3 regions of the Paenibacillus sp. EPM92 genome follow, and region 1 is predicted to be linked to each of the others. Evidence: riboswitches for the same ligand, from Rfam matches in the RefSeq annotation. Region 1 holds a riboswitch; each other region holds the start of a gene.
The links. Region 1 has a riboswitch for cyclic di-AMP ahead of JMF85_RS21560 (hypothetical protein). Riboswitches for the same ligand answer to the same signal wherever they lie in the genome.

Region 2: it holds a riboswitch for cyclic di-AMP, as region 1 does, so the genes downstream of both, JMF85_RS10605 (APC family permease) here and JMF85_RS21560 (hypothetical protein) in region 1, are expected to answer to the same signal.
Region 3: it holds a riboswitch for cyclic di-AMP, as region 1 does, so the genes downstream of both, JMF85_RS09745 (TrkH family potassium uptake protein) here and JMF85_RS21560 (hypothetical protein) in region 1, are expected to answer to the same signal.

What each region holds. Positions count from the first base shown of each region.
Region 1 is NZ_BCPS01000082.1:99,232-104,163, reverse strand. It holds gene JMF85_RS21575 (zinc-binding dehydrogenase) at 204-1,238, shown strand; gene JMF85_RS28445 (GapA-binding peptide SR1P) at 1,525-1,686, shown strand; gene thiM (hydroxyethylthiazole kinase) at 1,855-2,667, shown strand; cyclic di-AMP (ydaO/yuaA leader) riboswitch at 2,737-2,875, shown strand; gene JMF85_RS21560 (hypothetical protein) at 3,043-3,387, shown strand; gene JMF85_RS21555 (DedA family protein) at 3,468-4,070, shown strand; gene JMF85_RS21550 (diguanylate cyclase domain-containing protein) at 4,189-4,932, shown strand, end outside.
Region 2 is NZ_BCPS01000054.1:74,708-79,639, reverse strand. It holds gene JMF85_RS10605 (APC family permease) at 68-1,831, opposite strand; cyclic di-AMP (ydaO/yuaA leader) riboswitch at 2,055-2,243, opposite strand; cyclic di-AMP (ydaO/yuaA leader) riboswitch at 2,331-2,531, opposite strand; gene JMF85_RS10600 (cold-shock protein) at 2,788-3,018, opposite strand; gene JMF85_RS10595 (cold-shock protein) at 3,089-3,289, opposite strand; gene JMF85_RS10590 (helix-turn-helix domain-containing protein) at 3,560-3,784, opposite strand; gene mscL (large-conductance mechanosensitive channel protein MscL) at 4,115-4,588, opposite strand; gene JMF85_RS10580 (peptidoglycan-binding protein) at 4,678-4,932, opposite strand, start outside.
Region 3 is NZ_BCPS01000051.1:6,355-11,286, forward strand. It holds gene uvrC (excinuclease ABC subunit UvrC) at 1-625, shown strand, start outside; gene JMF85_RS09740 (CPBP family intramembrane glutamic endopeptidase) at 582-2,213, opposite strand; cyclic di-AMP (ydaO/yuaA leader) riboswitch at 2,451-2,601, shown strand; gene JMF85_RS09745 (TrkH family potassium uptake protein) at 2,672-4,024, shown strand; gene JMF85_RS09750 (potassium channel family protein) at 4,038-4,703, shown strand; gene JMF85_RS09755 (cation:proton antiporter) at 4,753-4,932, shown strand, end outside.

The DNA.
Region 1 (4,932 bases):
ATTCATCTCACTATCGGTGCGAGGCGGCAGCACATTCGACTGGAAGCAGGTGCGCCGGAAAGCGTTGGACCGAAGAAGAAGCATTGCCATAACATATTCGGGAAGCCCGGCAGTCATGCTGGGCTTCTTGAGCAAACGCGTAGTGCTGCCCGCCGCGATTGGCCTGGACGTTCTGCAGCCTGAACATACCTGAGGAGGAAACAATGATGAAAGCGCTTGTACTGGAAGGTGCCAAAAATTTGATCCTGAGGCAAGTCGAAGATCCGAAGCCGGCGGAAGATGGCGTTCTGCTGAAAGTTATGGCGAATGGCGTATGCCGAAGCGATCATCACTTTTGGGAAAGCGGTCTCGTTCCCGTTAATATTCTCGGCCATGAATTTAGCGGCGTTGTGGAAGAGGTAGGCAGCAAAGTGACCCGGTTTAAGAAGGGCGATCGAGTCACGGTGCCGTTTTCCGGAAGCGAAGGCTCTTGTCCGCATTGTGTAAGCGGCCATTCCCATCTTTGCGATTCGCTCTTGATGCCCGGCTTAACGTATCAGGGCGGCTACGCCGAATATGTGGCGGTTCCTGTCGCTGACCGGAATATGATCCATTTGCCCGAAGAAATCAGTTTTGCCGAAGCATCGGCCCTGGGCTGCCGATTTATTACCGCTTTCCACGGCATCGTGGACCGGGTTCAGGTGCTTCCCGGCGAGTGGGTTGTTGTTTACGGCTGCGGAGGGGTAGGTCTATCGGCGGTCAATATCGCCTCCGCTATGGGGGCGAATGTGATCGGCGTGGACATCAACGATGCCAACCTCGATTTGGCGAAGCAAATGGGAGCCGCTTACACGGTCAACAGCAGGACGACCGATCCGATTGCAGCCGTCAACGAAATGACACAAGGCGGAGCGGATGTGTCGGTAGACGCGCTCGGGCTGTCGCAGACGGCGGTTAGCGCGATCAGAAGCTTGCGCAAGCGCGGCCGGCATCTTCAAATCGGCATGACGTCGAAGCAGGATGCGGGGGCCATCGCGATTCCGGTCGATGAGATGATCCTGAAAGAACTTTCTTTCATTACGAGCTTCGGCATGCCGGCGCATCGCTATCATGCTGTACTGCCCCTCGTATCCAACGGGAAATTGACGCCGGGGAAAATGGTGACGCGAGAAGTTTCGCTTTCCGAGGTGAACGGCATATTCGAGGAAATGAGCAGCTTTACAAATACGGGAACGTATGTCGTCACCAAGTTCGGGTAAAGCGGCGTTGGCCGGCAGCTGCCGGTATAGTCGTGTTGGCGGGCGCCGGCAATGCAGGTCAAACTCGGCGAGTTGTGAGCAATAAAGGAAGATTTTCTGCTATTCCGTGTGTACTTAATGAAATTACAACCTGAATTAAATATTTTATTCGAGATTATCGTTAAATATAACGACATAAATAAGAAGAATAGTGTATAATAAATAGGAATAACATGTTATTGAAAAGGCGAATGCCAGCTTGGCTGCCGAGCTAATCCGACTTCATGAAAGAAAGGATGGATCATGCATGGAAAACTCCTCGATTAGCGTAGACCTGGGTGTAATCTTGTGTAAGCATTGCGCTGAAATTATTGGCACGTTCGATTCCGAGAAGGTGACTACGTATTATTCGGATTGCCAGGAGCCGGACTGCTTGGAAACGAGAAAGAACACCAATAACCAACAATGAAAGCTATCGGGAAAGCTCTGCAACATGATCAAACCTAACGGGATTTGAAGCTCTCGCGGGTGTATGGCGGGGGCTTCTTTATTTATATCTGTGCGCTCGTATAAAGCGCTTGGCAAACCATCCGCGATATGAGATAGTATCATGTAACCGGAAGAAGGGGATGGGGTAATGAACGTTCAATATTTCGCGGATATTCTTGATAAGGTGCGGATCCATAAACCGCTCGTGCACAATATTACGAATGTAGTCGTAACGAATTTCACGGCGAACGGCCTGCTGGCCTTAGGAGCATCGCCGGTTATGGCATATGCTCACGAAGAGGTTGCAGAGATGGCGCAAATCGCCGGCGCCCTCGTCTTGAATATAGGCACGCTGGACGACCGTATCGTTCACGCCATGCGGATCGCGGGGCAATCGGCGAACGCGCATGGCGTTCCGATTGTTTTCGATCCGGTGGGAGCCGGGGCGACGGCATATCGCACGGAAACGGCCCGTTCGCTCATGAAGGAGCTGCGGATCTCGGTACTTCGAGGCAATGCTGCGGAAGTGGCTAACGTCGTCGGGAAATCGTGGAGCATTAAAGGCGTGGACGATGCAGGCAGTGCGGCCGGGGAAGTGCCTGCGCTTGTCCGGCAAGCGGCGCGGGCGATGAGCTGTGTCGTCATCGTCACAGGCCGTGACGATTATGTGAGCGACGGCGAGGCGACGTATCGGGTGAGCAATGGTACGCCGCTGCTGACCCAAGTGACCGGAACAGGCTGCTTGCTGACTTCGGTGGTCGGCGCCTTCCTTGCGGTGGAGAACGATCAAGCGGCTGCTGCTGTGGCGGCATTGGCTTATTATGGGGTTGCCGCAGAGCGAGCGGTCCAGATCGCCGGCTCCGACAATCCGGGCAGTTTTCAGATCGAATTGCTGAATCAGCTGCACAAGACGGATGGCGAAGTTGTACGTCGGCAGGCGAAAATAACTCGCGTGGAGTAAGCGACCGGAACAACTTCTCAATGAATTTCAAGATTTTGGATTATTGACTTGCGAATAGCAGTTTTGTATGATGAAATCACGCTTAATTTCCGGTTTACACGAAACCGGAAAGCGGGGGAACCAATGAAATTGGGGCGAATCATTCCATGTAGGGAACCATCTTTCCCGAGCCCGACAGCTAACCTCGTCAGCAGTAGATGGGTCAAATTGTGTATGTATGCAGACTTGCATCGTTGACCCGTGAATCCGGGTCTTTTTGTGCTCCAGACCCGTCGCAGTCCAGGACGATAAGCGCTAGATGATAGCGCATCCTGGCTGGATTCGGGTCTTTTTTGTTTTTATGATAACATCATAGCTTAAGTAAGGAGGATCATGATGCTCCAGCGAATTACTTCTTCCCACCTGCAAGAACTGACAGATGTTCAAAAAGAATACCTGCGAAACCATTGGATACCACAAGAAGGCGAATATATAGCTATGGGTGACCACGAAGAGATGATTTATTACTTGAACGGGGTCGAGAAGCATAAAGCGCTTCCATTATTAACGATCGGACAAATGTTAAGCTACTTAAATAAACATGACCATTCCGTCCGTATTCAACATGTTTCCGGAGAATGGGTCGTGCAGACCTCTATGATTGAAACGAAGGCTATTGAATTAAGTCATGCTTTATGGGAAGCGTTTAAATCGGTTTTGGACAAGAACACAACACGATGATGTTGTGTTCTTGTTTGTATGAGACCTGAAACCGTCGATTTTTTTTCGCGTATTGCTAAGGAAACAAGATGAGGTGAGTAATGGAACAGATATTATTGGAGTTTATTGGCTATTTCAAACAATTATCGTACATAGGCGTCGTTTTGGCGCTGACGTTCGAGTTTGTTCCGGCAGAGCTGGTTCTTCCCCTCGTCGGTTATTGGGTCTATGAAGGGGATATGAACTTGGGGCTGGCTATTCTGGCAGGGACAGTCGGAGGGGTAACAGGACCCTTGACTCTATACGCATTAGGAAAGTATGGGGGGAGGCCGGTGATAATAAAGTTTGGCAAGTTCTTTTTTATACGGACGAAAGAGATCGATAAGGCCGAACGATTTTTCCATAAGTATGGGGCGGGCGTAGCTTTTCTGGGCCGGTTTATCCCGGGGGTTCGGACCGCTGTTTCGCTTCCGTGCGGCATGGCCAGAATGAGTGTCTGGAAGTTCTCGTTATTTACGTTTTGTGCCATGCTGCCTATAACGAGTTTATACGTTTATCTTGGGTACAAGCTTGGTCCCAATTGGCACGAGGTCGGGGAGCTGGCGAAGGGGTATTTGTTCCCGGTTGCCGCCGTGATTGTGGCCGGTCTTCTCGTTTATTCAGCTGTGAAATTATTCAATCGCAATAAAGAAAGAACGACGTAGGAGACGAAAGACGGTGTGGTTTTTGAATGGTAAAATTTTAACGGGCATGGAGGATGCGGATGGTTCATGTCGAATATGTGAGTAATTATTTTACCTTCACGGAACTGAGATGGTGCCCATGTTAGAACATATAAAAGATAAGACAAGTGATTACCTGCTGACATTAATTCAAATCATGCCTGATATCATTGTTTTTAAAGACGGTAAAGGGGCATGGGTTGAAGCGAATGATGCTGCGCTGCAGTTATTTGAGTTAGACCGTGACGCGTATAAGGGGAAAACAAATCTTGATTTTCAACGTTCTAAGCCGCATATGGAAGAGTTTTTTCATACATGCGAAGAAACCGACAATGAAGCCTGGAGACGAGGCAAAACGATTCATTTTGAAGAAAAATTCAAGCGTTCCGACGGCTCGACCGTAATTATCGAGTTTATTAAAGAACCTGTTATGGCCGAGGATGGTCGGCGGGAGTGGTTAATTGTTGTCGGCCGCGACATTACTGAACGAAAGTTAATTCAAGATCATTTGAACGAGCAAAATGTGGTTCTGGAAATGGTTGCCAAAGGCAGGCCGCTACAAGATATTTTAGGTCACATTATTGAATTTGTAGAGAAGCAAACAGAGGCTGTTTGTTCCATTCTGCTGCTTGATAACGATTTATTAAAACATGGAATGGCTCCCCGTCTTCCGGCTTCTTTCTTGCGGGCTGTAGACGGCATACGAATTGGACCGGACATGGGTTCTTGCGGAACCGCCGCCTATTATAACAAAAATATTATTGTATCTGACATTGAGAATGATCCGTTATGGCGGGATTTCCGCGAGATTGCGCTGGATCACGGGTTTCGGGCTTGCTGGTCT
Region 2 (4,932 bases), on a different contig from region 1:
GCAGCAGCTCTAATTAATGCTTCAAATGAAAAGGTACAGTCGAAATCGTAACGTCTTTTCGATTTAATCAATAGGCACGAATTAATATACTGGATTGATTATGCAGAAAATTGTGCCACCAACTCCTTGTAATAAATTGCGGAATCATCACCGTTACATAATCCGTCTCGCTGGTTTTCCATTCAATTGTATCGATAAATTTAATTAAAGGTCTCAGTATGCTCCGATAACTGGATTTTAAAATAACAAGCCGAACGCCTGAATTCCACTCCTCCCATTTTTTCTCCATCTTCTGTGCATCATCGTCGTCAAAAGCAACATAAACGGCAATAATGTTCTCTGATATCGACTTGGCATACCCGATCGTATTTAAAACGACCCGATTAACCCCTGCCACCGGGACAACGATCACATTTCCTTTGGTCACTGGCGTCTCTGCTTTCGGATCAATCCGCAGTTCATTAGCCATATTCAGGTAATGCTTGTGGATACGAATAAAGAAATAGATAACAACCGGAAGGAAAAGGAATGTGATCCATACTTGTGAAAATTTTGTAATCAAAAAGATTAAGCAGATGGAGAACGTTGTGATCATTCCGATTGTATTGATTAAAAAGCTGATAGCCCAACCCTTCGGTTTCATTTTCCACCAGCGGCGCATCATTCCTGTTTGGGACAAGGTAAACGGAATAAACACGCCTAAAGCATACAAAGGAATCAGGCCTTCCGTATGTCCCTGAGCAATAACAATTAAAATAGCCGATAAAACACCGAGTACGATGATCCCGTTTGAAAACCCGAGTCGATCCCCTCTGGCGGTAAACATACGGGGCATAAATTTGTCTTTTGCCATCATGTAGGCAAGCAGCGGAAATGCGGCATAGGCTGTATTCGCAGCGAGAAATAAGATCAAAGCCGTAGAAGCTTGTATGGCATAATACATGGGCCCCCGGCCAAACGTGGAAGCGGCGATTTGGGAAACGACGGTTTCTTCAGGTCTCGGTGTAATGCCATAGGTATAGGCTAGAAAACTAATCCCCATAAATAAGCTGCCTAAAATAAGTCCCATCATCATCAGGGTTCTTGCCGCATTTTTCTCCGCCGGTGCCTTGAAGTTAGGTATTGCATTAGATACGGCCTCAACCCCGGTCAATGCGGAACAGCCGGAACTGAAAGCCTTAAGGAGTATAAATAAACTAATTCCCGAGATTGCCATATCATGAGTTTGGGGCGCTGCAGAAACACCGCCTGCAGCATATTTATATAACCCGCTCAGGATAAGAAGCACAATTAGAGTGACAAACAGGTAAACCGGATAAGCAAGGATAGAAGCCGATTCCGTGATTCCCCGTAAATTCATGATGGTCAAAAAAGCAATCATCACAATAGCAATGAGAACACGATGGTCGTGAAGGCCAGGGAAAGCGGATGTGATCGCATCGGTTCCAGCAGAAATACTAACAGCCACAGTTAAAATATAATCAACTAATAAGGATCCCCCTGCTAATAAACCGACAGGCACCCCCAGATTCTCCTTCGATACGATGTATGCCCCGCCCCCCGTCGGATAAGCATATATGGTTTGGCGATAGGAAAGAATTAAAATCGTTAATAACCCTAATACAGCAATGGAAATCGGAATGGAATACCATAATGCCACAAAACCTACTGTCATTAAAACCAGCAATATTTGTTCCGTGCCGTAAGCAACAGAAGACAGTGCATCCGATGATAATACGGCAAGAGCCTTAAATTTGCTCAACTTCTCTTCCGCGAGTTCTTCGGATTTCAAAGGACGACCGATTAAGAACCGTTTCAAAGCAGACATCATCTTGAATGCTTCCCCCTTTTGAAGCCGATTCTCTGCTTCATGATTTGGATATTTTACCCGATGTTGCTGTGTTTTTATCCACATTAAATATCAACTCCTAAAGTCACAAACGGTTGTACATCTTCAAATCCTAAAGAGACATAAAAAAAGAAGCCTGACAGAAGAGGACTCTTCTCGCGGCTTCCTGGGTACGGCAAAAAAACCGTATCTTTCGCACGACAAAATCGCCTCTCTTTTTACGCTTACGAGGTTAGCTGACGGATTCGGACGTAAGAGTCGCCCTATTCTAAGCAAATGTACAAATGTACGGGATTGCTTTAGAAATTCACCCCAAAGTAATAAGCGGTGTAACAACCTTGCCCATTACCGAATGGTTCCCCCGATCCCCTAAAGGACTCAGCGATAAAGACGCATTTCATTTTTGATATCCCGGTTTTTGGCAATAAAAAGCCACAGAGGCGCTTCCCCTGTGGTCACGTTAGACGATCACAGTTTCCCCATCTCCTCCACACAACGCTTACGAGGTTAGCTGACGGATTCGGGTGGTGAGAGTTGCACCCTACCTCGGACAAAAACACTACCGATGTTTGTGTCCAAGGATTCACCCCTTCAAACTTTGATTTTTGGCTCTCACACCAATAAGCAAAGCTCGAGTTTGGTTCCCCCGCTTTCCCAAAGGGAAATTAAGCGAATTAGAATTAGAAACGTTATTTTGTTTTCATGAGTTGTATCATACGCTTATTCAAAAAAGCTGTAAAACAGATGAAATCAAGATATTAGACATCGTTTTGATAAAACGACGCGTGATACCGCTTACATATCATGCGGTCTTTTATTTCATGCTTTTTACTCGATGAATCGCGTTTTTTCTTTTCCCCAACAACCAAAAAGCCTTCATCTCACGATCCCTCTTATAGAGGAAACGTAAAAAGAAGGCTTGATTAGGGGGGCGACAGCTAAGAAATCTGCACACCTTTTTTAAGTGATTTAAAGTCGATGTTCGAGTTTAAGAGCAACGGCAGTATCTTCATGCTGCTTACCATCGGAGCAAGACACTGTCGGCAAATCGGCTGACATTCAAAGGCAAAGTTGTCACGAATCCAACCCTTACAGTCTTCATTTTCACATGACCAAATCATCGTATTTTCCGTAGGGATATCCTCTAACAATTTTTTCCGAAAATACATGATGAACCCCTCCTTATGATCCAAAAGAAAAGCTGCCCTCCATATTTGTTAGGGCAGCTTGCTTTGGGTTTTACAGCTTTACAACATTTTCGGCTTGCGGACCGCGATTTCCTTGTACGACATTGAATTCAACACGTTGACCTTCATCTAACGATTTGAAACCATCGCCTGTGATTGCACTGAAATGCACGAACACGTCGTTGCCGCCTTCCACTTCGATAAAACCAAAACCTTTTTCAGCATTAAACCATTTCACTGTACCTGTTTGCATAATATGACCTCCAAATTTTTATTTAACATGTACTTTTTATTTTTGGAAACAAATAAAAAATTCACACATTGAAAAAGGTACCATCGCACAAATGATAACCCTTTGCAATATGTGAATCAAGGTTTCAAATATATGATTAAAGTAATCATACCACACTCAAACGCAAAGGGCAAGTTTTTCTCTCCTCCACAAACCAAAAAGCCCTCGTCTTACGATTCTCCGCAAAGAAGAACCGTAAAAAGAAGACTTTGTTAGGTCCATTGGATTTCCTCAGATCTGCAGCTCCCCAAGCTTAATCAGCTCGACAACCGCTTGCGAACGCCCTTTTACATTTAATTTCTGCATGACGTTGGAGATATGGTTGCGTACGGTTTTCTCACTGATAAACAGCTGCTGCGCGATATCTTTCGTCGTTTTGTCCTGCACCAGCAGTTCAAATACTTCGCGTTCGCGATTGGTGAGTAAAAATTTACTTTTGTGATCGCTGCCCTTCAAATGTCACCCCTCCTTGCCCGGGTTTTTGTATCAATACAAGGTCTAGGGATACAGTCAAATTCAGTTTATGAAGGGTCACGTATACTGGTGCGGCAACCGTCCAAAAATGGGCGAGACGATGAGGCATCGCAGCTATTGGCGGGGAATCCGCCAGGGTACGGTTTTCCGGCATACGGTTATGAATGCAGGCGGCATGTTATAAGGCTGATGAATAAAGACGAGTTGTTCCTGCACAGCCGAGCCTATATTCATAAACATGTCCATCCTCTCTGGTCTGTTACATCTTAAGATACCCAACATGGAATGGATCTACTGAAGTGCCGCTATGGATCAGGCTTGTCCGTTCGCTTGCGCTTTCACGACAGCCGTGCAATATTTGCAGCGAATCGCTTTCTTCGGGATCTCGGATAAACATTCCGGGCATTCCTGCAAGCCGGCTTTCGGATCGGGCTTTGCCTCCTCCTTCTTGCGCAGTCGGTTCAATTGCTTCACGGCAATGAAGATGACGAACGAAATGATCAGAAAATCAAGCATTGTGCTGATAAACAAGCCGTAGTTTAACGTCGGCGCCGACGCTTTCTTGGCATCTTCCAGCGTAGCGAAAGACCGGCCGTCCAGACTGATGAACAAGTCCTGGAATTTTACACGGCCCAGCAGCAGGCCGATCGGGGGCATAACCAAATCGTTGACGATGGACGTGACCACCTTGCCGAAGGCGCCGCCGACAATAACCCCGATCGCCAAATCAATCATATTGCCCTTCATGGCAAACTCTTTAAATTCTTTCCAGACCGTTGCTTTCATCTCGTTCAAACCTCCGTTTTTTTATTAGTTTATAACAACAAACAAGCTCCCGCAAAGTTTGTGCTTTGCTGGAGCTTGCTCTGGTTTGGTTATTTAGAGATAAACATCTGTGTGAACATTTTGCCGCACGGACCGCCGTCGACGATGCCGACGCCGATGTGCGTGAAATCGTTACTCAATATGTTGGCGCGGTGTCCGGACGAATTCATCAGCGCTTGGTGTGCCGCCTCTACCCCTTTGTTGCAGGCGATATTCTCGGCGGCGTTGCGGTAGCTGATGCCGAACTGCTTCATCATATCGAAGGGCGAGCCATACGTCGGGGACTGGTGGGAAAAATAATTTTT
Region 3 (4,932 bases), on a different contig from region 1:
CAAAATCAAGACGGTGCAGGGACCGGACGATTACGAGACGATGCGTGAGGTCGTCAGACGCCGCTACGAGCGTGTGTTGAAGGAAGGACTGAAGATGCCCGACCTGATCGTCATCGACGGCGGCAGGGGCCATCTGGCGGCTGCAGTGGACGTGCTCGAGAACGAGCTCGGTTTGCATTTGCCGGTATGCGGTCTGGTCAAAGACGCCAAGCACAAGACGGCCCAGCTGTTAATGGGCGATCCGCCCGAAGTGGTGCCATTGCCGCGCGACAGCCAGGAATTTTATTTGCTGCAGCGCATCCAGGACGAGGTGCATCGCTTCGCCATCACGTTCCACCGCGAGACGCGCGCCAAGTCGATGACCGTATCGACGCTCGATTCGATCACGGGCATCGGCGAGAAGCGGCGCAAGGCGCTCTTGAAGCACTTCGGCTCGTTGAAAAAAATAAAAGAGGCTCAAGTCGAAGACTTCAAGCCTCTCGGTATCGGGGAAAAGCTGGCGCAGCACATTCTCGCTTCCTTGAACGGCCCCGCCGAAGGAGCCGAAGCCGGGCCCGGCGCAAGCGATAGCGCCGACCCGATTACGGATGGCGCAGCGGCGGATTCGACGGGGATCGAGGCTTGAAGCGCCCGTGCAGCCTGTGCAGCAGCCAACCGACGACAGCCGGCGCGAAGAAGTACGCGAGGCCGACGGCGGCTTGCCTGTCGTCGCCGCTGTACATCAGCGAGAAGCCCATCAGGATGCTGTCCATCGCCGCGTGGGCGAACAGGGCGGTCAGGAAGCCGTACCGCAAGTACGCGTAACCGAACACGATGCCGATGACCGACACCTCTACAAGCCGGGTGTACACCGGGTATACCGGGTACTGGGTGTGACTCATCGCCCAGATGACGCTAGGCACAAGCACCGCCACGAAAGGACGGCGTGTCAGCTTCAGCATAAGCGACACGCCGAGCACCCGGTAGACGGCTTCCTCGGAGATGGCTGCAGACCAGGCCAGCAGCGGAAACCATTCGGGGTGCAGCATATTGTACACCGAATCGGTCGGGTCGTTCACGGCCCAGACGTCGAACAGCTCGGTGGCGGCGAAGAACAACGCCTGCTGGATGCCGAGAATGAACAGGGCGATCACATATCCGCTGCTCATCGCCTGCTTCACTTGCCCGGCGAAGTCCGCATCACGCCATACGGCCCACGGGCGTTCGCCCCGGTCAAGCGTCAGCCGGCTTCCGGCAACCAAGGCGAAGTAAGAGGACAACGCCATCAGCGCCACATAGATGTTGCTGATCCACAAGTACAACACCGCATCCGGCTCCGAAGGACCGCTGCCGTGCATCGTACGGAAGGCGGGCATCAGATTGTAGTTATTGCTCACATAGATCGCCAGGAACACGATCGACAGCAGCGCGCCGCGCGCGAAGTCGATCTGTTTGCGCTGCCGTACGACGAGGATCAAGGCGGCGAGCGCCATCAGCAGCGATGCGAACAAGCTGATCCGCGTCATCAGAGCGGACCGCTCGTCCTGCATCTGCTGCCAGAGTGTGAAGCTTTCCGGCGGCGGGAATGCCGGGCGGAACGACACCGCTTGCCCGTTCGCCGTCTGCACGTGCAGCTCCAGCGGGGCTTCGCCGATCCGCTCCGTCTTGCTGACGAATACGAATTCGCCGGGCGGGCGTTTGTCCGCAGCGCTGCCAGCCAGTGTGAACGCAGCCGGATCGAAGCCCATATCGCGGACGGCGCTTACGGCGATCGAGGACGCATCCGTTTCCGCCGCCGGCCGCGCTTCGGTTTTGGCCGTCGGCGCTTTCGAAGCGCTATAGCTGATCACCTGACGGTTGTTGAAGTTGACCCCGATGTAATAGGTGGCTTGCCCATCGCGGATTTCCACTTCGTAATAATCGATTGGATAACGCTTCTCGAACCGATTTCGATACTCTTCCTCCAAGCCTTCCTTCTGGATGTACCCGCTGCGAACCGTGTTCGATTGAAACAACGTATCCGCCGTGCGGCCGGGCGAGAGCCCGAATTTGTGATCGGCGAAGGCGATCGCGAGGTCGGCCGCTTCCGCTTTACTAATGGCAGGCGCCGCCTGCGCTTCCCCGTCAAGATCGTTGTGGTCCTGAAACAGCGGGGCGAGATAAGATAGCCCGAAGTACAGCAGAAGACCGATGACCGCCAGCCATAAGGGGGGACGAGAACCTTTGTTGGGCATGACACACTCCTTATCCGGTAAATCGTAACAGCTTATCTTAATCGTATTCTCCGTTATGGTCATCCATGCTAATAGGGTAATCTCATGATATCACGAGAAACCGCCGGAAAAAACAAGCAAGGAGAAGACTTCACCGTTTGAGAGCGCTGTCATGTATCGTAATGTTCCGAAAATCCTTCCTTTTCCGCCAAATAGAGCTTTGTACTTCGTTCCAAAGAACCTTATAATTCATATCAATTGAATAAGAAGCCGAATTTCTTCAAGAAAACGGGGGAACCATGAATCATAGGGGTGAATTCCGTGCAGGGCCGGGTAACGGGCCGCATGGATAGGGGGCCTGTATACCCGAATCCGTCAGCTAACCTCGTAGGCTTGTGTTACAGGAACCTTGGATGGCACTGGGTTTCCCGTGTCTTTTTTTTGTTGTTCATAAAAAGTTGAGAAGGTGCAGGTTCAGGATGAAATCCAAATCGAAAAAAATCGAGCTTACCCCGCCGCAAATTTTGGTCATCGGGTTCGCCTTGATCATACTGGCGGGCGCCGGCTTGTTAACGCTCCCGGTGTCAGCGGCGTCCGGGGTGCCGACGCCTTTCCTGGACGCGTTGTTCACGGCGACCTCGGCGACCTGTGTGACCGGTCTGGTCGTAGTCGATACAGGCACTCATTGGTCTTTATTCGGCAAGATTGTCATTATTTCGTTGATTCAGGTCGGCGGTCTCGGGTTCATGACCATGGCCACCCTGTTCGCCTTCGCCTTGAAGAAGCGGCTTTCGCTGAAAGAACGGCTCATTCTTCAAGAAGCGATGAATCAGGGCAGCATGGAAGGCATCGTGCGCTTAATCCGTAAAGTTCTGGTGTACTCGTTGACGATCGAGTTCACAGCGGCTGTCATCTTCGCCATCCGGTGGTCGTTCGATTTAGGTCCGGTGCGTGCGCTGGGGTATGGGGTGTTTCATGCGATCTCGTTCTTTAACAACGCCGGGTTCGATCTGTTCGGTCCGATTACCGGCCGGTTCTCCGGCATTACGGCTTACGCGGACGATTATGTGATCAATATCGTCTCCATGGCGTTGATTATATTAGGAGGGATCGGGTTTGTCGTCCTGTCCGACTTGATGGAGTACAAGCAGCGCCGCCGGCTGTCGCTCCATTCCAAGGTCGTGTTGAGCGCGAGCGGCATTCTGATCCTGGTCGGGGCCATCGTCATCTTCATCTTTGAATTTACGAATCCGAAGACGCTTGCCACGCTTAACTGGAACGGTAAAATACTGGCTTCGTTCTTTCAATCGGTCTCCCCTCGAACGGCCGGCGCGAACAGCATCGACATCGCGGGCATGAGGCAGGCGTCGCAGTTTTTCATTATTGTTCTCATGTTCATCGGGGCGTCCCCGGGATCGACGGGCGGCGGGATCAAGACGACGACGTTCACGACGCTGATCGGGGCGATTATCGCGATGATCCGGGGGAAAGAGGATATCGTGCTGTTCCATAACCGGCTCGGCAAAGACCGGATTCTTAAAGCGATTACGTTAACCATGATCGCCTTGTTCTGGGTCATCTTCGTCACCATGCTGCTGTCCACGACGGAAGATCACAATTTCCTGATGATTTTGTTCGAAGCGACGTCGGCTTTCGGCACGGTCGGACTGACGATGGGGCTCACGCCCGATTTGACCACGTTCGGCAAGTTGATGATCGCCCTTACGATGTTTATCGGCCGGCTCGGTCCGTTGACGCTCGCGTATGCGCTCGGTCCGAAGGCAGAGAAAGAGCTGTTCAGATACCCGGAAGGGAAAATTACGATTGGATAGGGAGAGGCATTCGATGAAACGCAGTCAGTACGCGGTAATCGGACTCGGCCGTTTCGGCTCGAGTCTGGCAAAGGAGCTCATACAGCTCGGTTATGAAGTAATGGGGATCGATATGGACGAGGAAGCGGTAGAAGAAATGAGCGAAGAGCTCACGCACGTCGTCGTTGCGGATTCGACGGACGAAGATGTCATTCGTTCGCTTGGGATCCGGAATTTTGATTGCGTGATCGTAGCGATCGGCAACGATATTCAAGCCAGCATCCTGACGACGATCCTCTTGAAGGATATCGGGGTGAAGATGGTTGTGGCCAAGGCGTTGTCCGAGCTGCACGGGAAGGTGCTGCATAAGATCGGCGTCGACCGGGTCATTTTCCCGGAACGGGATATGGGCATTCGCGTCGCGCATCAGCTGGTTTCCCCGAATCTGCTCGATTATATCGAGCTGTCGAAGGAGTACACGATCGCCGAGCTGGCCGTTCCGAAGTGTTTGGACGGTCTGTCGTTGAAGGAGCTTGATACCCGGGCTCGTTATGGCTGCAGCGTCGTCGCTATCAATAAGAAGCATGGCGACGTGATCATCGCGCCGACGGCTACCGATACCGTAGACGAGAAGGACGTCATGGTCATCATTGGCACGAACGAACAGATCGAGCATTTCGAGAACGCCTTGGCTCGTTAATGCGTTAATAGACGATCGTTGGGTTTATATAGGAAGGAGCCACGGAGAGTTGGAGAATGCCGTACTTATCGAGCATGTCATCTTTTTAATCGTTTCCGTCTTATTTCTGGGCATGATTTTCGGAAAAGCGGCGAATTGGCTGAAACTGCCGGACGTCGCTCTCTTTTTGGCCGCAGGCATGATCGTCGGTCAAGGGCTGCACCTGATTCACGAGCCGAGCAGCTCGTTC